DNA from 3 places in the Actinacidiphila sp. bgisy167 genome. Region 1 is predicted to be linked to each of the others. Evidence: predicted binding sites of a transcription regulator. Region 1 holds the regulator's gene; each other region holds the start of a gene.
The links. Region 1 encodes HrcA, which represses chaperone genes, less so after heat shock. Its sites were predicted from a motif close to TTNGCACTCNGNNNNNCNGAGTGCNAA; they were not measured.
Positions count from the first base shown of each region.

Region 2: the regulator HrcA is predicted to act here: its motif matches at 1,877-1,903, upstream of groES (co-chaperone GroES).
Region 3: the regulator HrcA is predicted to act here: its motif matches at 3,422-3,448, upstream of groL (chaperonin GroEL).

Region 1 covers NZ_JBYIQP010000031.1:60,846-67,457, reverse strand. Annotated here, with positions in the region: gene AC3ET4_RS15015 (S41 family peptidase) at 1-2,172, opposite strand, end outside; gene AC3ET4_RS15010 (16S rRNA (uracil(1498)-N(3))-methyltransferase) at 2,269-3,006, opposite strand; gene dnaJ (molecular chaperone DnaJ) at 3,123-4,259, opposite strand; gene hrcA (heat-inducible transcriptional repressor HrcA) at 4,259-5,275, opposite strand; gene AC3ET4_RS14995 (MBL fold metallo-hydrolase) at 5,484-6,218, shown strand; gene AC3ET4_RS14990 (DUF3097 domain-containing protein) at 6,249-6,612, shown strand, end outside.
Region 2 covers NZ_JBYIQP010000001.1:441-7,052, forward strand. Annotated here, with positions in the region: gene groL (chaperonin GroEL) at 1-1,296, opposite strand, end outside; gene groES (co-chaperone GroES) at 1,421-1,729, opposite strand; gene AC3ET4_RS00015 (NUDIX hydrolase) at 2,009-2,572, opposite strand; gene AC3ET4_RS00020 (THUMP-like domain-containing protein) at 2,668-3,861, shown strand; gene AC3ET4_RS00025 (HAD family hydrolase) at 3,868-4,521, opposite strand; gene AC3ET4_RS00030 (hypothetical protein) at 4,705-4,968, opposite strand; gene tsaD (tRNA (adenosine(37)-N6)-threonylcarbamoyltransferase complex transferase subunit TsaD) at 4,965-6,068, opposite strand; gene rimI (ribosomal protein S18-alanine N-acetyltransferase) at 6,061-6,573, opposite strand.
Region 3 covers NZ_JBYIQP010000128.1:3,456-10,067, forward strand. Annotated here, with positions in the region: gene AC3ET4_RS29280 (glucosyl-3-phosphoglycerate synthase) at 1-728, opposite strand, end outside; SAM riboswitch class I at 886-1,013, shown strand; gene thrC (threonine synthase) at 1,032-2,318, shown strand; gene AC3ET4_RS29290 (MoaD/ThiS family protein) at 2,363-2,641, shown strand; gene AC3ET4_RS29295 (cold-shock protein) at 3,063-3,266, shown strand; gene groL (chaperonin GroEL) at 3,635-5,257, shown strand; gene AC3ET4_RS29305 (copper homeostasis protein CutC) at 5,388-6,089, opposite strand; gene AC3ET4_RS29310 (HD domain-containing protein) at 6,219-6,612, shown strand, end outside.

The sequences.
Region 1 (6,612 bases):
GCCGCCCATGTCGGCGCGCCAGAAGTTGTCCCGCATCAGGCGGTGGGACTCGTCGTACATCTGGCGCCACTCGGCCTGCGGGTCCACCGTGACGCGGACCCGCGAGAGGTCGACGGTGACGTTGCCGTCGGTCTCGTCGTCGGACGGCGTCGACTTGCGGTCGGCCGCGGCCACCCGCAGCCGGTTGCCGGACGTCACCAGCACCTTGCTGCCGTCGCCGCTGACGGCGTAGTCGTCGGCGTCGTCGGCGATCTCCTCCACGCGCAGCTGCCTGAGGTCGTAGCGCTCCAGCGCCGTGGACGGCGCCTCGGCGTCGGGCGAGGCCAGGCTCGCGCCCAGGACCCCGCGTACGGGGTGGCGCAGCCACAGGACGCCGTCCTTGGCCGTGCGCAGCGTGGAGTAGCGGGACGCCTCGACCGGGAAGGCCACGATGCGGTCGCCCAGGCCCTCGGTGTCCACCTTGGTGGCCGGGGTCCGGGGCCGGTCCTCGCGGTCCTCCTTGCGGGAGTCCTTCGCTCCCTCGTCCGGGCCGCGGTCGTCGCCGTCCTTGTCCTCGGCGGAGGAGTCGACCGGCCGCCCGTGGCGCTGCGGGCCGAAGGGCGAGGGCGTGGTGGCGGCCAGGGTGATCAGGTGGGGGCGGCAGGCGCCCAGGAAGGCCATGTCGAAGACGTGCTCGTCGTAGACGGGGTCGAAGGAGCGCTCGGAGAGGAACGCCAGGTGCTTGCCGTCGGCGGTGAAGGCCGGCGAGAAGTCCCGGAAGCGCAGCGGGGTGGCGTCGATGACGGTGAGGTCGGCGGTGGAGGCGAGCTTGAGCTGGCGCAGCGGGTCGGGTCCGGCGTGCGACCAGGCCAGCCAGGCCGAGTCGGGCGAGAAGGCGAGGCCGGTGGCGTGGCCGTGCTCGCCCTCCACGACGGTGCGGACCTCACCGGTCTGCGCCTCGACGAGCAGCACCCGCCCGTCGTGCGAGGCGACGGCGATCCGGTGGCCGTCCGGGGAGACGGCCATGGCCAGTACCCGGCCGAGCCGCCCCGCGGCCAGCCGGCGGGGCGCGGTTGTGCCGGTGCCCGCCGCGGGAGCGATCTCGAGCGCGTCCTCGCCCTCGGCGTCGGTGACCCAGACGACCTGCTGGTCACCCTCGCCGCCGAACACCCGGGGCAGCCGCGTACGCACCCCCGGCTCGGCGGACAAGGCCCGCGCAGGGCCGCCGCGGTGGGTGACCCAGTGCGTGGTGCCGCGGATCTCCACCGCGCTGCCGCGGCCGGTGTGGTCGGGGCGCGCGTCGCCGAGGTGGTGGGCCGCGTGGATCGGGTGCGGCTGGAGATCGGCGCGCTGGCCGCCGAGGCGCACCTCGACGGGGCGGGCCCGCGCTCCGTCGAGGTCGTCCAGCAGGAACAGCCGGCCCGCGCTGCTGTAGATGACGCGGGCGCCGTCGGTGGCGGCCTGCCGCGCGTAGAAGCCGCCGTCCGCCACGGCGGTGTGGCGGCGCAGGTCGCCGCCGTCGGGAAGGCTGGAGTAGACCGCGCCGACACCCTCGTGGTCGGAGAGGAAGGCGATCCTGCCCCCCACCCACATCGGGCACTCCAGGTTGCCGTCCAGCTCGGCGTGGATCCGCTCGAACTCCCCGTCACCGGTGCGGTCGATCCACAACTTGCCCGCGGTACCGCCCCGGTAGCGCTTCCAGGCCGCCGCCTCACGGCCCATCGTGGCCGACAGCAGCAGCACCGCTCCGTCCGGACCGTGGGCGACGCCTCCGACCGGCCCGTACGGCAGCGTCGAGGCGGGACCGCCGTCGACCGGGATCGCCCGTGCCCAACTGCGGCGCGTCGACGCCTGCCCGTACGTACTGATGGCCAGCACCTCGCCTTCCGGGGTCCAGCCCCGCACCGAGGTGCGGGTGCCCCAGTACGTCAGCCGCTTCGACGGCCCGCCGTCGGCGGACGCGACGTGCACCTCGGGTGCGCCGTCCCGTGCGGAGGTCCACGCGATGAGCGTCCCGTCGGGCGAGAACCGCGGATGGTTGACCGGCATGTTGTCGGCGCTGACCCGCCAGGCCCGGCCGGAGCCGTCCAGCGGGGCGGCCCAGACGTCGTCCTCTGCGGTGAAGGTGATCAGTTCACCGTGCAGATGCGGAAAGCGGAGGTAAGCGGGGTGCGAAGGTTGCGGCTGTGTCACGTTGTCACATTAACCACCTGCCGCTGCGCCGGTCAGCGATTTACGATCTCGTGGCCCTGGAGGGGGACATGCGTGGGCATACCCCCGGCGGCGCCGTCAGCCCCAGCGTCCGGTGCGGCCGAGCAGGAGGGCGGTGGCGGCGACACCGGCGGTGGAGGTGCGCAGCACGCTGGCGCCGAGGCGGTACGGCTTGGCCCCGGCCGCGGCGAAGGCGTCGAGCTCCTCCGGGGAGACCCCGCCCTCGGGGCCGACGACGAGCACGATGTCGCCCTCGGTCGGCAACGGGGCGGTGGCGAGCGGCTCCGCGCCCTCCTCGTGGAGGACCGCGGCGAACGCGGCGCCGGACAGCAACCCGACCAACTGACGCGTCGTCAGCACGTCGGCGACCTCGGGAACCCTCAGCCGCCGGGCCTGCTTGGCCGCCTCGCGGGCGGTGGACCGCCATTTCGCCAGCGACTTGGCGCCCCGCTCGCCCTTCCACTGGGTGATGCAGCGCGCGGCGGCCCACGGCACGACGGCGTCGACGCCGACCTCGGTCATGGTCTCGACGGCCAGTTCCCCGCGGTCGCCCTTGGGCAGCGCCTGGACGACGGTGATCCGCGGGCGGGGCTCGGCCTCCTCGCGCAGCCCGGCGACGGCGACCTCGAGGGTGTCCTTGCCGTCGACGGCCGCAACCGTGCCGTACGCGCCGCGTCCCAGGCCGTCGGTGAGCACGATCTCCTCCCCGACGCGCAGCCGGCGCACGGAGACCGCGTGCCGCCCCTCGGGACCGGAGAGCGTGATCCGGTCCGGGCCGAGCGTGCCGGGTTCGACGACGAAGACGGGTGCGGTCACGGCGCGGTCCTCGGAGAGCGGGTGATCAGGGCGGCCATGCGCCCATCGTTTCACGGCGCAGGGCGGCCCGCGGTCCAGGGTGGCGCGCACCCCGGCCGCGGGCTCCCATACCGGGCCTACCGGCCGTTGAACGCGTCCTTCAGACGGGAGAACAGCCCCTGCTGGCCCGGCTGGAACTGCCCCATGGGCCGCTCCTCGCCGCGCAGCTTCGCCAGGCGGCGCAGCAGCTCCTCCTGCTCCGGGTCGAGCTTGCCCGGGGTCTGGACCTCGACGTGCACGATGAGGTCGCCCCGGCCACCGCCCCGCAGGTGGGTGACGCCGCGCTGGTGCAGCGGGATCGACTGGCCGGACTGCGTCCCGGGCCGAATGTCGATCTCCTCGAGCCCGTCCAGGGTCTCCAACGGGACCTTGGTGCCCAGCGCCGCGGCCGTCATCGGGATGGTGACGGTGCAGTGCAGGTCGTCGCCGCGCCGCTGGAAGGCCGGGTGCGGCAGCTCGCGGATCTCGACGTACAGGTCGCCGGCGGGGCCGCCGCCCGGGCCGACCTCGCCCTCGCCCGCGAGCTGGATGCGGGTGCCGTTGTCGACGCCGGCCGGGATCTTGACCGTCAGCGTGCGCCGCGACCGGATCCGGCCGTCCCCCGCGCACTCCGGGCACGGGGTGGGGACGACGGTGCCGAAGCCCTGGCACTGGGGGCACGGCCGGGAGGTCATGACCTGGCCCAGGAAGGACCGCGTGACCTGCGACACCTCACCGCGCCCGCGGCACATGTCGCACGTCTGCGCGGAGGTGCCCGGAGCGGCGCCCTCGCCGTGGCAGGTGTTGCAGACGACGGCCGTGTCGACCTGGATGTCCTTGGTCGTACCGAAGGCCGCCTCGTCCAGCTCGATCTCCAGCCGGATCATCGCGTCCTGGCCGCGCCGGGTGCGCGAGCGCGGGCCGCGCTGGGACGCCGTGCCGAAGAAGGCGTCCATGATGTCGCTGAAGTTGCCGAAGCCGGCGCCGAAGCCCCCGCCCGCGCCCCCGCCGCCGTTGGCGGACAGCGGGTCGCCGCCGAGGTCGTAGACCTGCTTCTTCTGCGGGTCCGAGAGCACCTCGTAAGCGGCGTTGATCTCCTTGAACCGCTCCTGGGTCTTCGGGTCCGGGTTGACGTCCGGGTGCAGCTCTCGCGCGAGACGGCGGAATGCCTTCTTGATCTCGTCCGGGCTCGCGTCGCGGCGCACGCCGAGAACGGCGTAATAGTCGGTGGCCACTACGACTCCGCCAGGATCTGTCCGACGTAACGTGCCACTGCGCGTACCGCTCCCATCGTTCCGGGGTAGTCCATGCGGGTCGGTCCGACCACGCCGAGTTTCGCAACCGCCTCGTCGCCCGAACCGTAGCCGACGGAGACGACGGATGTGGAGTTCAGGCCCTCGTGGAAGTTCTCGTGACCGATTCTCACCGTCACACCCGAGTCCTTCGCCTCGCCCAGCAGCCTGAGGAGCACCATCTGCTCCTCGAGCGCCTCCAGCACCGGGCGGATCGTCAGCGGGAAGTCGTGCCCGAAGCGGGTCAGGTTGGCCGTGCCACCGAGCATGATCCGCTCCTCCGTCTCCTCGACCAGGGTCTCCAGCAGTGTGGCGAGGACCACCTGCACGGACGGCCGGTCGTCGGGCTCGAAGCCCTCGGGGAGGTCCTGCACCAGCGGCGGGACGTCGCTGAACCGGCGCCCCACCACCCGGCTGTTCAGCCGGGCGCGCAGGTCGGCCAGCACGGTCTCGCCCACCGGTGCGGGGGCGTCGACCAGCCGCTGCTCCACCCGTCCGGTGTCCGTGATCAGCACCAGCATGATCCGGGCCGGGGCGAGCGCGAGCAGCTCCACGTGGCGCACGGTCGAGCGGGTGAGCGACGGGTACTGGACGATCGCGACCTGCCGGGTGAGCTGCGCCAGCAGGCGGACCGTGCGGGCCACCACGTCGTCGAGGTCGACGGCGCCGTCCAGGAAGTTCTGGATGGCGCGGCGCTCGGCGCCGGACAGCGGCTTGACGCTGGTGAGCCGGTCGACGAAGAGCCGGTAGCCCTTGTCGGTCGGCACACGGCCGGCGCTGGTGTGGGGCTGCTGGATGTAGCCCTCCTCCTCCAGCACGGCCATGTCGTTGCGGACGGTGGCCGGGGACACTCCGAGGGCGTGCCGCTCGGTCAGCGCCTTCGAGCCGACCGGCTCCTCGGTGCCCACATAGTCCTGGACGATGGCGCGCAACACCTCCAGCCGTCGTTCGCTGAGCATCGCGCACCTCCAGTCACTCGGTCACCGTACGGGTCGTGTCGCCCCCCGCGGTCTGGCACTCCGCTTCCCTGAGTGCCAGCTTTCCCCAAGTCAGTGTAAGGCGAGGTGGCAAGACCTCGGCAAGGCCGCCCCCGGGTCCGTTCCGGGGAACGCCCCCGACCGGCACCGTAGCGGGCGCGGGGGCACGTCGCGGGGATACCGTCGCGTTGTGGAGACCACACCGACCGCGCCGGGCTCCCCCGGCGGCTGGGAGCACCTCGCACCGGGAGTCGCACGGCGGCGGCTGCCCTTCCTCGACGTGACCGTCGGAGTCGTCGTGGGCGACGACGGCGTGCTGCTGATCGACACGGGTTCCTCCGTCCCCGAGGGCGCCGGCCTGCGCCAGGAGGTCCGCGAGCTGACCGGGCGGGACGTGACGGACATCGCACTCACCCACGGCCACTTCGACCACGTCTTCGGCACCGCCGCCTTCGAGGACGTCCAGGTCTTCGGTGAGATGACCCTCGGCGCCTACCTCGAACGCGAGCGGTCCTCCCTGGCCGCCGACGCCGTCGGGCACGGAGTCGACGAGGAGGAGGCGGCGCAGGCGGTGCGGGCCCTGGTGTACCCCGGACACCTCGTGGTCGGCTCCTATGTGCTCGATCTCGGCGGCGACCGCCAGGTACTGCTGGTCCACCCAGGCGACGGACACACCGCGCACGACCTGGTGGTGGTCGTGCTCGGCACGCCGGCCGTGGTCTTCTGCGGCGACCTCGTCGAGGAGTCCGGTGAGCCCCAGGCCGGGCCCGACGCCGCCCCGCAGGCCTGGCCCGCGGCCCTGGACGAACTGCTGCGGCTGGGCGGCGAGACCGCGCTGTACGTGCCGGGGCACGGCGCCGTCGTCGACGCCCGCTTCGTACGCGCCCAACGGGACGCGCTCGCCGCCCGGTTCCCCTCCGCCTGAGCGCGCGGCGGCGCGGTTACGATCCCAGGCATGCGCAGCCGCAGCTACGACCCCGACCTCACCCCGCCGTGGAAGCGGCCCGCCGCGCCCGCGCCCGAGGTCGCGGCAGAACGGGACCTGGTGGTGGAGGAGGTGTCCACCGGCTTCTGCGGCGCGGTCGTCCGCTGCGAGAAGACCGCCGAGGGCCCGACGGTCACCCTGGAGGACCGCTTCGGCAAGCACCGCGTGTTCCCGATGACGCCCCGCGGATTCCTCCTGGAGGGCCGCGTGGTCACCCTCGTGCGACCCTCCGCCGCCGCCCCCGCGGCGGGCCCCCGGCTGACCGCCTCCGGCTCCATCGCCGTCCCCGGCGCCCGCGCCCGGGTCGCCCGGGCGGGCCGGATCTACGTCGAGG
Region 2 (6,612 bases), on a different contig from region 1:
CTTGCCGAGGTTGTCCTCGAGCACCTTGACCGCGTGGACGAGAGCGGAGCCGCCACCGGAGACGATGCCCTCCTCGACCGCGGCGCGGGTCGCGGAGATGGCGTCCTCCAGACGGTGCTTCTTCTCCTTGAGCTCGACCTCGGTGGCCGCGCCGACGCGGATGACGCAGACGCCGCCGGCCAGCTTGGCGAGGCGCTCCTGGAGCTTCTCGCGGTCCCAGTCGGAGTCGGTCGTGGCGATCTCGGCCTTGATCTGGTTGACCCGGCCGGCGATCTCCGAGGACTCGCCGGCGCCGTCGACGATGGTGGTGTCGTCCTTGGTGACGGTCACGCGGCGGGCGCTGCCGAGCACGTCCAGGCCGACCTGGTCGAGCTTGAGGCCGACCTCCTCGGCGACGACGGTGCCGCCGGTGAGGGTGGCGATGTCGCCGAGCATGGCCTTGCGGCGGTCGCCGAAGCCGGGGGCCTTCACCGCGACGGCGTTGAAGGTGCCGCGGATCTTGTTGACCACCAGCGTGGACAGGGCCTCGCCCTCGACGTCCTCGGCGATGATCAGCAGCGGCTTGGAGGCGCCGGCCTGCAGCACCTTCTCCAGCAGCGGGAGCAGGTCCTGGATGGAGGAGATCTTGCCCTGGGTGATGAGGATGTACGGGTCCTCCAGGACGGCCTCCTGGCGCTCCGCGTCCGTCACGAAGTACGGCGACAGGTAGCCCTTGTCGAAGGCCATGCCCTCGGTGAAGTCCAGCTCCAGGCCGAAGGTGTTGGACTCCTCGACGGTGATGACACCGTCCTTGCCGACCTTGTCGATCGCCTCGGCGATCAGCTCGCCGACCTGCTTGTCCTGGGCGGACAGCGCGGCGACGGCGGCGACGTCGTCCTTGCCCTCGATCGGGCGGGCGGTGGCGAGCAGCTCGTCCGAGACGGCCTTGACGGCCGCGTCGATGCCCTTCTTCAGGGCGGCCGGGGAGGCGCCGGCGGCGACATTGCGCAGACCCTCGCGGACCAGCGCCTGGGCGAGCACCGTGGCGGTGGTGGTGCCGTCACCCGCGATGTCGTTGGTCTTGGTCGCCACCTCCTTCACGAGCTGCGCGCCGAGGTTCTCGTACGCGTCCTCGATCTCGACCTCACGGGCGATGGTGACACCGTCGTTGGTGATGGTCGGGGCGCCGAACTTCTTGTCGATGACGACGTTGCGGCCCTTGGGGCCGATCGTCACCTTCACGGTGTCGGCGAGCTTGTTCACGCCGCGCTCAAGGGCGCGGCGCGCGTCCTCGTCGAACTTCAGGATCTTGGCCATACCGGCGGAATTCCTCGTCTTTGGGTTCTCAGCGAAGACCGCGCCCCGGGTCCCCGGTCCGTGTGAGGACTCGGTGTGCCCGGGGCGTGGTCACGGCATTTCTCGCTTGCGCGCGGCGCCGGTTCTACTTCTCGACGATCGCGAGGACGTCGCGAGCCGAGAGGACGAGGTACTCCTCGCCGCTGTACTTGACCTCGGTGCCGCCGTACTTGCTGTACAGCACGATGTCGCCGACCTTGACGTCGAGCGGGATGCGGTTGCCGTCCTCGAAGCGACCCGGGCCGACGGCCAGGACGACGCCCTCCTGGGGCTTCTCCTTGGCGGTGTCCGGGATGACCAGGCCGGAGGCGGTGGTCTGCTCGGCATCGAGCGGCTGGACCACGATGCGGTCCTCGAGCGGCTTGATGGCAACCTTGGTGCTGGCGGTCGTCACGATCCGACCTCCCCCTTCAAAGGGCTCACGGGAGTGTCTGTCTGGGGTGGCGACCTGGTAGGCCCGTCGTCGCGGGTGCCGGACCTGCCCGTCGCTTTTGGTTGGCACTCGGCATCGCTGAGTGCCAGGTCCGAGATTAGGACGCGCTTAGCACTCGGTCAAGCGGAGTGCCAACGCCGCGCCGTACGAGCCGCTCTCCCCCAAAGCAACGGCGTGCCCGGGCGCACTGTTCCGGGCGCACCCGGGTGCGCCGTTCCTGGGCCGGCGCGCCCGCGCCGCTCACCGGCGGACGACGCTCCACGCGCCGAGCGCGGCCAGGGTGAACCCGTCGCGCAGCTCGCCCGAGCGGGCCGCCCCGGCGATGTCGTCGGGGCTCCACCAGCGTGCCTCGGCGACCTCGCCGTCCCCGGCCGCACCGGTCCCGAGCCCGGCGTCCCCGGCGTCCCCGGCGACGGCCACCTCGACGACGGCCACCTGGCTCTCCAGCAGCCCGGAGTCGACGTCCAGGAGGGCCACCACCGTCGCCGCGGAGCCCACGAGGCCGGTCTCCTCGGCGAGTTCACGCAGCGCGTCGGCGGCGGGATCGCCTTCGCCGAAGCCGCGCGGCAGCTCCCAGGCCCAGCGGCCCACCGCGGGCAGCCACTGACGGACCATCAGCACGTCGTCACCCCGCCGGGCGAGGACCACGACACCGGTACGACCGCCGCCGGCCCTGACCCAGTGCAGTTCCACCTCCGCCCCGGACGGCAGCCGGTAGGTGTCGAGGTGGACCTCGCACCACCGGCCGCCCTCGGCGTCGCCGTACGCCTTGCGGCTCCCGGTGCGGGCCGCCTCGCTGTCCATCAGAGCGTCCCCCGCGGGGTCTCCGGGAACTCCATCACGTCGTACCGGCCCCGGTAGTCCCGCAGCAGTCCAGCACGCGCCGGCGCCGCGGGACAATGGGCGGCGTGGATCTTGACGCGTTCTCGGCACTCCTGACCGACGAGGGGCAGGCGCTGCTGGCCTCCCTGCGGGACTACGACCCCGCCGCCGAACTGGCGACCGCGACACGGCTGCGGCGGGCGCACGACGCCGGGCTGGTGGCGGCGGCGCTGACGCAGGCCCGGCTGCGACAGCGGGCGGCGGCGAAGTTCGGGGAGGACGCGTACCGGATGTACTTCACGCCCGAGGGGGTCGAGCAGTCGACGCGGGCCTCCGTCGCCCGGCACCGTGCCGAGCGGTTCGCCGCGCTCGGAGTGCGGCGGCTGGCGGACCTGTGCTGCGGGATCGGCGGGGACGCCGTGCCGCTGGCCCGCGCCGGTGTGGAGGTGCTGGCGGTCGACCGCTCCCCGCTGACCTGTGCGGTGATGCGCGCCAACGCGGAGGCGCTCGGGCTGGCCGACCTGATCGAGGTGCGCTGCGCCGACGTGACGGAGACCGGCGTGGAGGGCTGCGACGCCGTCTTCGCCGATCCGGCCCGGCGTGGCGGGCGGGGCCGGATCTTCGACCCCGAGGCGTACTCCCCGCCGCTGTCGTGGGCGGTGGCGGCGGCCCGTGAGGCCCCGCTGGCCGCCCTGAAGGTGGCGCCGGGGATCCCGCACGAGGTCGTGCCGGACGACGCCGAGGCGGAGTGGGTCTCCGACCACGGCGATGTGAAGGAGGCCGTGCTGTGGTTCGGCACGGCTCCGGGCACCCGCCGCGCGACCCTTCTGCCGTCGGGCGTCACCGCGCCCGCCGCCGGCCTGCCCGACCCGCCGGTGCGCCCCGTGGGGCGCTGGCTGTACGAGCCGGACGGCGCCGTCATCCGGGCCCGCATGGTGGCCGACGTGGCGGCGCAGACAGGCGGCGGGCTGATCGACCCGACCATCGCCTACGTCACCTCCGACGAGCCGCACACGACGCCCTTCGCGACCTCGTACGAGATCACCGACGTGCTGCCCTTCAACCTCAAGCGGCTCAAGGCGCTGCTGCGCGAGCGCGAGGTGGGGGTGCTGACCGTGAAGAAGCGCGGTTCGGCCGTGGAACCGGAGGAGGTGCGCCGCCGGGTCAGACCCCAGGGCCCGAACTCCGCCACGGTCTTCCTGACCCGGGTGGCCGGGGCCCCGAGCATGCTCGTGGGCGCCCCCGCCGCGGCCGCCCCCTCCCGGGGCTGACCCCCGCTAGACCGACCGCAGGAGGCCGCGCGCCATTTCCGGCACATCGGTGGGGGCGGCGGCCAGGGCGGTCGGCCCCCAGCCGTCCAGGGCGGGCCCGGTGTACCCCCAGGCCGCACCGATGGAAGGGACCCCCGCGGCCGCCGCGGCGGCGACGTCGGAGGGGCTGTCGCCCACGAAGCAGGCGCGCCCCGGCGGCACCCCGAGGCGCTCCAGCGCCAGAAGGATGCCCTCGCCCGAGGGCTTGGGCGGCGCGTCGCCCCACCCGACCACCACGCCGAAGTGCGAGGACAGCTCCGCGGGGACGAGCCGCGCCACGCGGTGCGCGGGCTGCATGGTCACCACCCCGATCGCCGCGCCGGAGGCCGCGAGGTCGCGCAGCACGCCGGCGGCGCCCGGGAACGGCGACGCGCCCCACAGGGCGAGCGTGAGCGCGTCCTCCCAGGCGGACCCGAACACGGTCGCCTCGTCGGTCACCCCGAGCCGGGCCAGCAGTTCGTGGTGGGGCAGGTGGTCCAGCGCGGCCGGCAGGCGGCTCTCGTCGACGGGCTCCCCCAGCGCCGCGCCCGCGACATGGAGGATCGCCTGCCGCATCGCCGGCCGGCTGTCGAGGAGGACGCCGTCGAGATCGAAGAGGACGGCGCAGCCGGGGTCGGTCATCGGGTCTTCTCGCCGCCTGAGGGAACGCCTCCCGGACACCGGTCGTCCGGCAGGACGCCTGCTCGGGGGCGCTGCGGCAGGATTCCGGTTGCCCACGACGCCAGGCTCATCCTACGGCCGGCCGTCCGACTGCCCGGACCGGGCCCGGGGGCCGGACCGGGGGCCGGACCGGGGCCCGAGGACTCAGGCCCCCTCCTCCTCCACCGCCTCGAAGCGCCAGCGGTGGACGGCCCGCCGGGCCAGCTCCTCGCCAGGCTCGGGCAGCTCGGGGAGCTCCGCGTCGTACGGGGCGTCCCACCAGGTGATGACGAGCACCCGGTCCTGGGGGGCGCGGAAGGTCTCGCGGCGCAGCGGTGCCGGGGAGAGCGTCTGTGCGCGGGCCCACGCCAGCAGCTCGGGCCCGCGCCCCTCGGCCGCCCGGGCCTCCCACATCAGGGCGACGGTCACGAGTAGAGGTTGTCCTTGCTGAGCTCGTGGACGTGGTCGTGGTCGTGGCTGTGAGTGTGGCCGGGCACGGACACATCCGTGACCTGCAGCGAGGAGTCCGCCGGCAGGTCCCAGGTGGACGACGGCCGCCCCCGGGCCACCATCTCCGCGCCGAGGGCCGCGACCATCGCGCCGTTGTCCGTGCACAGCTTGGGCCGCGGCACCCGCAGCACGATCCCGGCGTCCTCGCAGCGCTCCTGCGCCAGCGAGCGCAGCCGGCTGTTGGCCGCGACGCCGCCGCCGATCATCAGATGGTCGACGCCGTTGTCCTTGCAGGCCCGGATCGCCTTGCGGGTCAGGACGTCCACGACGGCCTCCTGGAAGGACGCGGACACATCCGCGACCGGCACCTCCACGCCCTCCCGGCGCTTGGACTCGATCCACCGCGCCACGGCGGTCTTCAGGCCGGAGAAGGAGAAGTCGTAGAGGGGGTCGCGGGAGCCCGTCAGACCGCGGGGGAAGCGGATCGCGTCCGGGTCGCCCTCGCGGGCCGCACGGTCGATGGCCGGGCCGCCGGGGAAGCCGAGGCCCAGCACCCGGGCGACCTTGTCGAAGGCCTCGCCCGCCGCATCGTCGATGGTGGACCCCAGCGGGCGCACGTCGCCGGTGATGTCGGGGGCGAGCAGCAGCGAGGAGTGGCCGCCGGACACCAGCAGCGCCATCGTCGGCTCGGGCAGCGGCCCGTGCTCCAGCTGGTCCACGCAGATGTGCGAGGCGAGGTGGTTGACGCCGTAGAGCGGCTTGCCGAGCGCATAGGCGTACGCCTTGGCCGCGGACACGCCGACCAGCAGGGCGCCCGCCAGCCCGGGGCCCGCGGTGACGGCGATCCCGTCGAGGTCGGAGGCGGCGACGCCGGCCTCCTTCAGCGCGCGCTGGATCGTGGGGACCATCGCCTCCAGGTGCGCGCGGCTGGCGACCTCGGGGACGACGCCGCCGAAGCGGGCGTGCTCGTCGACGCTGGACGCGACCGCGTCGGCGAGCAGGGTGTGCCCGCGCACGATGCCGACACCGGTCTCGTCGCAGGACGTCTCGATGCCGAGGACAAGGGGCTCGTCAGCCATGGGTGGTCTCTGTTCCTGGTAGTCCCGGTACGTCAGGGGAGGGCGGGGCCGCCGGCAGCTCGCCGAGCCGCATCACGAGGGCGTCGACGTTGCCGGGCTGGTAGTAGCCGCGCCGGAAACCGATCGGCTCGAAGCCGAAGCGCTCGTACAGCCGCTGGGCGCGGAGGTTGTCGACGCGCACCTCCAGCATCACCTCGTGGCACTCGAAGGCGGTGGCCTGCCGCAGCAGCTCCCCCAGCAGCCGGGCGCCGAGGCCGGTGCCCCACTGCTCGGTGGCGACGGCGATGGTCTGCACGTCCCCGGTGCCGCCGACGGCGGCCAGGCCCGCGTAGCCGACGATCCGTCCGGCCCCGTCCTGGGCGACGACGTAGTGCCGGGTCGCCTCGGGATGCCGCGCGCCGGCCAGTTCGGACCAGAACATGCCGCGCGACCACGCGTCGTCCGGGAAGAGCCGGTGCTCCAGGTCCATCACCGCGTCCAGGTCCCACCAGCGCATCTCGCGCATCACCGCGGCCGCCCCGGTGGCCTCGGTCGCTGCGGTCGC
Region 3 (6,612 bases), on a different contig from region 1:
TGGGCCAGCGCGTCGAGCCCGACCGTGCCCAGGGCGTCGACCAGCAGCCCGAGCTCCACTCCGTAGCCCACGGGGAACGGCAGCCGCTCCAGCAGCGAGCGCCGCGCCGCGTACTCGCCGCCGAGGGGCTGGACGAAGCCCGCCAGCTGCGGCCAGTGCAGATTGAGCAGCGGGCGCGCGACCAGCTCCGTCACCCGGCCCCCGCCGGCCGGGACGACGGTGCCGCCGGTCTCCAGCGGCCGGTCGTACATCGCCTTGACCAGGTGCACGTCCGGGTCCGTGAGCAGCGGCCCGACGATCCCGGAGACGAACCGCGCGTCGAACTCCCGCAGGTCGGAGTCGACGAAGCAGACGATCTCGCCGCGCGTGACGAGCAGCGAGCGCCACAGCACCTCGCCCTTGCCGGGCAGCGCGGGCAGCCGGGGGAGCACCTCGTCCCGGTGGACGACGACCGCGCCCGCCGCCGCCGCGACCTCGGCCGTGCGGTCGGTGGAACCGGAGTCCATCACGACGAGTTCGTCCACCAGCGGCACCGCCTCGCTCATCAGCTCGCGGCGGATCGTGCGGACGATCTCCCCGACCGTCGCCTCCTCGTCGAGAGCGGGCAGCACGACGCTGACCGTGCCGCGCGCACCCGCCGCGCGCTTGGCGGCGAGCAACTGCGGCAGTGGCCTGTGAGCGGCGGTGAAGGACCGCCGCTGCAGCCAGCGGGCCACCTCGTCGAGCACTGCGTCGCTCCGTTTCTGCCCGTCTCGAAGGACGGACGGCCTATGACCGGGTTCGAGGTTGTCGGTTACAGTCGTGAACACGAGGCACGGCCATCGTATGTCCACGGTGATCGCGCCCCGTCCGACAAATGCCCGGGCAGTCCGCCCGGCGCCATACCGCTCATCCAGAGGGGCAGAGGGAACGGCCCGTTGAAGCCCCGGCAACCCTCCCGCCGACCGCGAGGTCCAGGTGGGGAAGGTGCCAATTCCGTCTCGCGGCGAGATGCGCCGCGAGGAAGATGAGGAGAAAGGGCCTCGCCTGACATGGCTGCGCAGAATGCTGCACCCGCGTCCACCGACTCCGCCTTCGGACCCGCGTCGGCGCTCTCCTGCCGCGAATGCGGCGAGCGCTTCCCGCTGGCTCCCCTCTTCGCCTGCGAGGTCTGTTTCGGCCCGCTCGAAGTGGCCTACGACCTCCCGGACGGCGACCCGGAGACCCTCCGCAAGCGGATCGAATCCGGGCCGGACAACATCTGGCGCTACGCGCCGCTGCTGCCCGTCCCCGCCGACGTGGCGGCGAGGCCCAACCTCAACCCGGGCTTCACCAAGCTGGTCAAGGCCGACAACCTCGCCCGCGAACTGGGCGTCACCGGCGGGCTGTACGTGAAGGACGACTCCGGGAACCCCACCCACTCCTTCAAGGACCGGGTCGTCGCCATCGCCCTGGAGGCCGCCCGCACCTTCGGCCTCACCACCCTGTCCTGCTCCTCCACCGGCAACCTGGCCGGCGCCGTGGGCGCCGCCGCCGCCCGGGCGGGCCTGCGCTCCTGCGTGTTCATTCCGCACGACCTGGAGGAGGCCAAGGTCGTCATGGCCGCGGTCTATGGCGGCGAACTGGTCGGCATCGAGGGCACTTACGACGACGTCAACCGCTTCTGCAGCGAGCTGATCGGCGACCCGATCGGCGAGGGCTGGGGCTTCGTCAACGTCAACCTGCGCCCCTACTACGGCGAGGGCTCCAAGACCCTCGCGTACGAGATCTGCGAGCAGCTGGGCTGGCGCCTGCCGGACAACATCGTCATCCCGATCGCCTCGGGCTCGCAGCTGACGAAGATCGACAAGGGCCTGCGGGAGCTGATCAAGCTCGGCCTGGTGGAGGACAAGCCGTACCGCATTTACGGCGCACAGGCCGAGGGCTGCTCCCCCGTCTCCACCGCCTTCAAGGCCGGTCACGACGTGGTGCGCCCGCAGAAGCCGAACACCATCGCCAAGTCGCTCGCCATCGGCAACCCGGCCGACGGCCCGTACGTCCTGGACATCGCCCGGCGCACCGGCGGCGCCGTCGAGGACGTCACCGACGAGCAGGTGGTGGAGGCCATCCAGCTGCTCGCCCGCGCCGAGGGCATCTTCGCCGAGACGGCGGGCGGCGTGACCGTCGGCGTGCTGAAGAAGCTCATCGAGACCGGGCAGCTCGACCCGTCCGAGGAGACCGTCGTCCTCAACACCGGCGACGGCCTCAAGACGCTGGACGCGGTCGCCCCGAACGCGCGCCCCACGGCCACCATCCGCCCCAGCCTCGAGGCGTTCCGCGCCGCCGGCCTGGCCGGCTGACCCCGTCGCACCGGCTGACCCAGACTGAAGGTGAATCACGCATCATGAGCGCCACCGTCCGCATCCCGACCATCCTCCGCACCTACACCGGCGGCCAGGCCGAGGTCCCCGCCGAGGGCGGCACCCTGGCCGAGGTCATCGACTCGCTGGAGCGCGACCACCCCGGCATCTCCGCGCGAGTCCTGGACGACACGGGCAAGCTGCGCCGTTTTGTGAACATCTACGTGAACGACGACGACGTCCGCTTCTCCGAGGGCCTGGGGACCGCGGTGGGCGAGGGCGCGTCCGTCTCGATCATCCCGGCGGTGGCCGGAGGCTGCTGAGCCGCACGGCCCGCGGGCGACAGGGGTGCCGGACCCTCCGGCACCCCTGTGTGCGTGGCGGGTAGTTGAAGGCCTGTACAGTTGCCCTGAACGGCTCGCAACTCCCTGCAACGCTCTGCGCAACCCCCCGTCTCCGGGGCGGTCTTGTCGACGATTTATCGCCACTTCCGCGCGGCGATTGCCGCGTTGGCCCTTTATGTCCGGTCCGAGTTGCCCCGGATTCCTCACCGATCAGATCTTCTTCCGCTTTGTCGCGCCCGGAATTCTCGTCCACTTGACCTGTTGCAGACCGCGTCCGGGCAGATACATTCAGCCGCGGTCGACGCGTTCCGGCGCACGCCCCCTTGGCTGTAGGGGGTGAGGTCTGACCCGGGTCCGCGAGGTGCGGGTCTGCGAAGGGCCAGCAATAGGGGAGTAAGGAATGGCTCAGGGCACCGTCAAGTGGTTCAACGCGGAGAAGGGTTACGGCTTCATCGCGGTCGACGGTGGTGCGGACGTCTTCGTGCACTACAGCGCGATCCAGATGGACGGCTACCGCACCCTCGAGGAAGGCCAGCGGGTCGAGTTCGAGATCTCGCAGGGCCAGAAGGGTCCGCAGGCGGACATGGTCCGTCTCGCCGGCTGACGCGCCGCGCACCGGCCACGGAGCACTCTCGCGCACGTCCGCTCACCGTGCGTGTCAAGGCCCGCCCCGCAGGGGGCGGGCCTTCGTGCTGTCCCGGGGCGGCGCGCGGAGAGCCACCCCGGACCTGCGGGTTGTCCACGGACCCGGCCAAGCGGCTTGCACTCTCCTAGGGCGAGTGCTAATCATTGGCGTTAGCACTCTGACGTTGAGAGTGACAAAGGACCGAGTGGGTGAGGCCCGCACGACCGCCGGAAAGGAACCGGTGGGAGGGCAGGCCGTCCGTCGCGGGCGCCGGCGCGGTCCTGGAGTAATCCTTCCCCGCAGCCCTGTGCCGCGGGGGGACCCCAAGTCCGGGAGGACCACTTCACATGGCCAAGATCATCGCGTTCGACGAGGAGGCACGGCGCGGTCTCGAGCGCGGGATGAACCAGCTCGCCGACGCCGTCAAGGTCACCCTTGGCCCCAAGGGCCGCAACGTCGTCCTCGAGAAGAAGTGGGGCGCCCCCACGATCACCAACGATGGTGTGTCCATCGCCAAGGAGATCGAGCTCGAGGACCCGTACGAGAAGATCGGCGCCGAGCTGGTCAAGGAGGTCGCGAAGAAGACGGACGACGTCGCCGGTGACGGCACGACGACCGCGACCGTCCTCGCCCAGGCGCTGGTCCGCGAGGGCCTGCGCAACGTCGCCGCCGGCGCCAACCCGATGGCCCTGAAGCGCGGTATCGAGAAGGCCGTCGAGTCTGTCTCCGCCGCCCTGCTGGAGCAGGCGAAGGACGTGGAGACCAAGGAGCAGATCGCCTCCACCGCCTCCATCTCCGCCGCCGACCCGCAGATCGGCGAGCTCATCGCCGAGGCGATGGACAAGGTCGGCAAGGAAGGCGTCATCACCGTCGAGGAGTCCCAGACCTTCGGTCTGGAGCTGGAGCTCACCGAGGGTATGCGCTTCGACAAGGGCTACATCTCGGCGTACTTCGCCACCGACCTGGAGCGTATGGAGACGTCCTTCGACGACCCGTACATCCTGATCGTCAACTCCAAGATCTCCGCGGTGAAGGACCTGCTCCCGCTGCTGGAGAAGGTCATGCAGTCCGGCAAGCCGCTGCTGATCATCGCCGAGGACGTCGAGGGCGAGGCCCTGTCGACCCTGGTCGTCAACAAGATCCGCGGCACCTTCAAGTCCGTCGCGGTCAAGGCCCCGGGCTTCGGCGACCGCCGCAAGGCCATGCTCGGTGACATCGCCATCCTCACCGGTGGCACCGTCATCTCCGAGGAGGTCGGCCTCAAGCTGGAGAACGCCGGTCTCGACCTGCTCGGCCGCGCCCGCAAGGTCGTCGTCACCAAGGACGAGACCACGATCGTGGACGGCGCCGGCGACCAGGACCAGATCCAGGGCCGCGTGAACCAGATCCGTGCCGAGATCGAGAACAGCGACTCGGACTACGACCGCGAGAAGCTCCAGGAGCGCCTGGCGAAGCTGGCCGGCGGCGTGGCCGTCATCAAGGCCGGTGCCGCCACCGAGGTCGAGCTCAAGGAGCGCAAGCACCGCATCGAGGACGCGGTGCGCAACGCCAAGGCCGCCGTCGAGGAGGGCATCGTCGCCGGTGGTGGCGTGGCCCTGCTCCAGGCGTCCAACGTCTTCGAGAAGCTCGAGCTCGACGGCGACGAGGCCACCGGTGCCGCGATCGTGAAGCTGGCCCTGGAGGCCCCGCTGAAGCAGATCGCCGTCAACGCCGGCCTCGAGGGCGGTGTCGTGGTGGAGAAGGTGCGCAACCTGACCCCGGGCCACGGTCTCAACGCCGCCACGGGCGAGTACGTCGACCTGATCGGTGAGGGCATCATCGACCCGGCCAAGGTCACCCGCTCCGCGCTGCAGAACGCGGCCTCCATCGCCGCGCTCTTCCTCACCACCGAGGCCGTCATCGCCGACAAGCCGGAGAAGGCCGCTGCCCCGGCAGGCGGCGGCATGCCCGGCGGCGACATGGACTTCTGATCCTCCGGGATCAGGACTCCGCACCAGGGCTGAAGACCGAGGGCGGCACCCCGCAGGGGGTGCCGCCCTCGGGCGTTTCGGGGCGTTTCCCGGTACTGCCCCGGCGACGCCGCGGGTCGGCGGAGCCTGGTCAGTGGACGGCGGCCGGTGCGTCCAGCAGCTCCCGCCAGGCGCGCACCGACTCGGCGTCGACCGGCCCGGCCCAGCCCCCGGGACGGACCGCGCCCCCGACGTGGAAGGCGTCGATGCCGGCCGCCAGCAGCCGCGGCAGGTGCTCCGCGCGGAGCCCGCCGCCCACCATGAGCCGGGGCTCGCCGGGCCGCCCGGCCTCCGCGAGCAGGCGGGTGAGTCCGTCGTCGACGCCGCGGGCCGAGCCGGCGGTGAGGAAGGTGTCCAGCCCGGGCAGCCCGCGCACCGCCGAGCGCACGGCCTCCCGGTCGGCGCAGTGGTCGATGGCGCGGTGGAAGGTCCAGCGGGCGCCGGGACCGATCGCGTCGACGAGCAGGCGCACGGCCGCCAGGTCCGGGGCGCCCGAGGCGTCGAGGAAACCGAGCACGAACTCGTCGGCGCCCTCGGCGCGCAACGCCGCGGCGGCCGCGCGGAGCGAGTCCGCCTCGCGGCTGCCGCCCACGGCGAAGTCCGCGCGGGCCCGCAGCATCACCCGGACGGGAAGGTCCACCGCGGCCCGGACGGCGGCGAAGGTCTCGCGCGAGGGCGTCAGCCCGTCCGCCGCCATCTCGGTGACCAGTTCGAGGCGGTCCGCGCCGCCCGTCCGGGCCGCGAGGGCGTCGTGGGCGTCGAGCGCGATCACTTCGAAAATTGGTCTAGACATGTCTCCAGGGTGGCACATGCCCGCGCATGCCCGCGACCCTCGTGGCCCATGGCACATGCCCGCGCATGCCCGCGACCCTCGTGGCCCATGGCACATGCCCGCGCATGCCCGCGACCCTCGTGGCCCACAATGACCTTCATGGCTGACACCGTGCCCGAACCCGGCTCCGCACTCCTCGCCCGCTGGTGCGACCTGCTGCGCCGCTGCCAGACGAGGTCCGTGGACCCGGTGCCCTACGGCAAGGACCTGCTCTCCCGCTGGGCCGAGCCGCACCGCCGCTACCACACCACCACCCACCTGACCGCCGTCCTCGACCACGCCGAGGCACTCGCCGGATACGCGCGGGACCGGGACGCCGTACTGCTCGCCGCCTGGTTCCACGACGCCGTCTACCGGCCCGACCGCTCCGAGAACGAGGAGCGCAGCGCCCGGCTCGCCGAACGCGCGCTCCCCGAGGCCGGTGTCCCCGACACGCTCACCGCCGAGGCCGCCCGCCTGGTCCGGCTCACCGTCACCCACGACC